One region of the Thermaerobacillus caldiproteolyticus genome, then DNA from elsewhere that is predicted to be linked to it. Evidence: riboswitches for the same ligand, from Rfam matches in the RefSeq annotation. Region 1 holds a riboswitch; the other holds the start of a gene.
What was found. A riboswitch is a leader RNA that binds a small molecule or an ion and turns the genes downstream of it on or off. The one in region 1 is predicted to bind cyclic di-GMP.
Positions count from the first base shown of each region.

Region 1 (2,205 bases):
CCCTGTCGCATGAAAGGAGAACACCCAATGGAGATGCTTCACTTTGGGTTCATGCAACGAGCATTTTGGGCTGATGGATTCATTGCCGTTATAACTCCCGGCGGCAGTCCTTAATGGCTGATACACTATCTCACATTTCCCTAGTGGAGGTGCGCTTGGCTTAATAAATATGGTCACTATTCTTGTCATCATTGTTGGTGCACTTGTCATTGAATATATGAGGAATGCCTATCGAACATATTCAGAAGTGTCTGTTGCGATCCTTATGGCTGCGGGATTATCTCTAGCACTTGTTCTCATGAGTCCGAATCAAACCTATTTAGGTCTATTATTACAATCAGCAAAGAACAACTGCATTATCAGTCTTATATATTGTATCCCACCGTCATATGCACGTATTAACCTTCAACGAGGATACAGCCTTTACAAGTGATCTCTCTAGCATGACAATTGGTATCATTAGGATGTTTCTAGGACTTACATCTTCTTGTAAGCTAGGTACCCCTCGTGGCGCAACCATTAGGCCCTTTGGAAATGCAGTCGCCTCAGCAGAAAACAGTTGTAGTTCTCTTGCAAAAAATACATTAATAAAATCTTAGAAGTGAGATCTTGTTTTCAAGATGTCATTATATTTGCACCAGACCTCATTTTCTGTATGACATCTGTAAAAAGTGAAGAATCTCAAAACAAAAACGAGATCTTATACAGATCTCGTTAGTTTCTTTACATAACCACGTTATTAAAAAGAGCACACACAGCAAAAGCCTCTTGGGCACCAAGAGGCTTTATCTCATCCGTTTTTACGCTAAAGAAACACAGCTTATATCCTGAATATTTTTGTTTAATAGTCCAACAATACTATTTGTTTTTTTATTTTGTCAATATATATCAAAAAATAGCTCTATTTGGCTATATCATTTTTACTATAAACTTTGCTAATATCTTATTGCAGTATTATTAGACAAATTTCTACAAATTTATACAAACAATTTAATATTGATCGGCAAACTACTCGAAAGGGTACGACGCAAAGCTAAAGGGGCTAAATCTACTTTCAATAGACATGCCAGCCAGTTGCCCTTCTTATGAAGAATTATTATGATTTTTTAAGAAGGCTCTTATCATTGTCTAATCAACTGTCCTCTTTAGATGTTAGAGGACAGTTTTTTAGTTTAAGTAATTACAATTTAGAAAGGAGTTGTGATGATGGAGCAGAACATAAAATGTGTCGTTATCAAGCTACATAACGAACAATTTGGAATTGATATTCACCAAGTTCGTTCTATTGAGCGATTGCAAAGTATCACAGTCCTTCCTCATACTCCCCCCTATGTCAAAGGGATTATGAATCTGCGTGGAAATGTGATTCCTGTAATCGATTTACGCCAACGCCTTTCAATAGAATCGAATTCGTATACTGATCAAACGAGATTAGTAGTAGTAACAATCAAGGAGATAGATGTAGGGCTTATTGTCGATGCCGCAAATGAAGTAATGGATATCGCCGGAGAACAAATTCAACCTACGCCTACTATTACCCAAAACAAAAAAATCGATTTTTTATATGGAATAGCAAAATTAGAAAATCAAATTTTAATCCTATTAGATGTAGAAAAATTGTTAGGCAATGATGAACTCATTTATTTAGAGCAGCTAAAAGAGCTGAAAGAAAACCTAGGAGTGGAGGATGAATGATGAAAAGCCTTCGGTTAAAGATTATTAGTGGATTTTTCGTTGTTATTTTATTGTTTACCATCGTGTCAATTTTGGGTTTAAAAGAACTTAATCAGTTAACTGCGAATGGAACAGAAAACGGACATACCTTTATAGTAACCCTCACTATTATTGCTATTATTCTCAGCTTGGCGATTTCCATTGTCCTTTCCAACATGATTGTAAAACCGCTTTCCCAGGTAGTAGAACGTATGAAAATGGTAGCAGAAGGAGATTTATCAGCAAAACTGCTTGAAACAAAATCAAACGATGAGATTGGTCAATTAACTCAATCAATGAATGAAATGATTTCAAACTTGCGAAATATCGTTGGTGAAGTAAGAAATACAGCGGAACAAGTAGCTGCATCTTCAGAGGAATTAACAGCAAGCGCAGATCAGACAACAGCAGCAACGGAACAAGTCTCTTCTGCGATTCAGCAAGTGGCAAGCGGAGCTGAATCGCAAACGAATCAAATTGAGCGAAATGTTA
Region 1 is NZ_CP064060.1:3,628,675-3,630,879, reverse strand. It holds gene ISX45_RS19780 (metal ABC transporter permease) at 170-433, shown strand; cyclic di-GMP riboswitch class I at 993-1,082, shown strand; gene ISX45_RS18275 (chemotaxis protein CheW) at 1,204-1,695, shown strand; gene ISX45_RS18270 (methyl-accepting chemotaxis protein) at 1,692-2,205, shown strand, end outside.

Region 2 (2,205 bases), 930 kb from region 1:
TTGCGGACTTCAGGAGGTTCCTCATCTGTCCACGTTTTCATGAGCCAGTAAATGGTTCCAAGGGATGTTCTTCCTTTCATCACGGCTCTTAAACGACTTTTGGGTATTCGACTCCTAAAGAGGTTATCATCGATAGCACCGTCCTACGAAGCAGTCTCTACGATTCGCAAGCAAAGTGGGATATGTCGGCACGATATCACTGGTTCAAAGGATATAAACTGCACCTGTGTATCACTTACTGAAGGGATCATTTTATCTCATGTCTTGACTGCCGCCAACCGAAATGACACAGCAGTGGAACCGGAATGACTTTCGTCTTGCGGAGATGGAACATCGAGTTTGCACTTAGTGATACCGCGTACGACAGTGAAAAGATTCCTAAAGCGGTAAAACAAGTCGGAATATTTTTGTTCCTCCCATTAATCGTTGAAAGAATAAGGAAAGAAAAGATGCTTATGGTCGAGTCATTCCTATCCTTTTGAAAACCAGATTTGGAAAGTAGCTATTCGGTCTTCGAAGCTCCATCGAACGAGTGTTTAATTAATTGAAGAGCGATGGGTGTGAGCAACCACGATGGTATGGATTGAATCGGTATTTATTGCATGTGCAACTTTGCATGCTTATGCATAACTTTGAGTTTGTATTTTAGTTTTGCAACATCATCTGTGTTTTTAAAGGTTTATTTATCTTAAAAAGTATAGTATTTACTTATCTTAAAAAGTATAGTAGGATAATCCTCGGGTTTATTTTATATAAAACTAGTTGATCAATGCTTAACAAAAATGAATATTTGGCAAACTATCCGAAAGGGTAGGGCGCAAAACTAAAGGGGCTACATCTATTCATTCTTGAATAGACATGCCAGCCAGTTGCTCTTTGTTAGGAAGCAAACTTTCCTTCAAAGGATATGTAAAACACCTTCCTGGAACGTTTTTGATGGAAGGTGTTTTTGGCTGCCTCTTTAGCTTTTGAAGAGGTAGTTTTTTTATTTACATTCAAAAGTGATCCTTTGAACAATAGATCTGAAACGTGAAGTCGTTCGTTTGACATTGGAGGAAGGCTGGTCATACAGGTAGCTTCGTGAGCATTTTGGAATGAAGAGCGATGTGCGGATTGCTCAATGAGGCAAGAAAGTTCAAAATGGCGAATCTTTTGAAGATCAACGAGTAGTGCGGAATCGCAGACATTTTCCAAATTTTAGAAGAGGAAAGATGCTGATTTGACAGCGCAGGAGGGATACCTAAAAAGTGCGACCCAAATCTACACGGGAAGAAGAAGGGGCCTACAATTTGAAAGGCTTCATATGATGGATGAGCTACAAAGAAAACATTCACTGACATGGCTGCTAAACATTGAAGAAGGATAGGTTTTAAAGTCTGGATACTACAAGTAGAGGAAGAATCGATCGAAAATATTAAGGCGTCTGGAAGAAGAACTTTTGTTGAAAGAACATCTTATTGATGGAGGGAACAAGCTATGAGGATTACAGTAGGGAAAAAGCTTTTTGTTGGATTTTCTGTTGTATTATCCATTTTAGCCATAATAGTAGTCATTGGTAGCTACCAAATTACAAATGTCGATAACACTTACTCCAGTTTAATCGATGATCGTGTCAAAAAAGTTATGATTATTAAAGACTTAATCATAAGACTTAAACAAGAGCAAGTGAATGCTCGTGGCTATTTGCTTACAGGTGACGATGCAGCAGAGCAAAACTTTATAACGACGCATGAAGAGTACCAGCAGCTAAGCAGAGACTTAGAGAAGCAAATTACTCAGCCAAAACCCAAGGAGATTCTGAAAGAACTCAATCAATTGGAAGATAAATATTATCAGTTGGGTAGCTATGCGTTTCAATTGAAAAAAGAAAACAAAATGGAAGTATATACAAATCAAGTAGCCGAACAAGTTAACCAGACTGTCAAACAGTTTGAAGAAAAAGCAAAAGAGCTGAGCGATTATCAGCAAAAGCAATTAGAGGAAGGAAGTAAAGCTACTTCAGCAAAAGTGGCTTCGATTAAAAATTTAACCTTATTTCTAGGAATTGCAGCTATTATAGTGGGAATTAGCCTTGCATGGTATATAAGCCGCATTATTTCCCAACCGGTCATCAAGCTTGCGGGAGCTGCTGAAAAAATTGCCGCAGGAGATCTTACCGCGGATGATATTAACATTACAAACAAAGACGAAATCGGCGATTTAGCT
Region 2 is NZ_CP064060.1:2,703,207-2,705,411, reverse strand. It holds partial or broken gene ISX45_RS20420 (transposase) at 1-649, shown strand, start outside; cyclic di-GMP riboswitch class I at 783-877, shown strand; partial or broken gene ISX45_RS20335 (IS3-like element ISBth8 family transposase) at 1,017-1,459, shown strand; gene ISX45_RS13650 (methyl-accepting chemotaxis protein) at 1,477-2,205, shown strand, end outside.
Region 2: it holds a riboswitch for cyclic di-GMP, as region 1 does, so the genes downstream of both, ISX45_RS20335 (IS3-like element ISBth8 family transposase) here and ISX45_RS18275 (chemotaxis protein CheW) in region 1, are expected to answer to the same signal.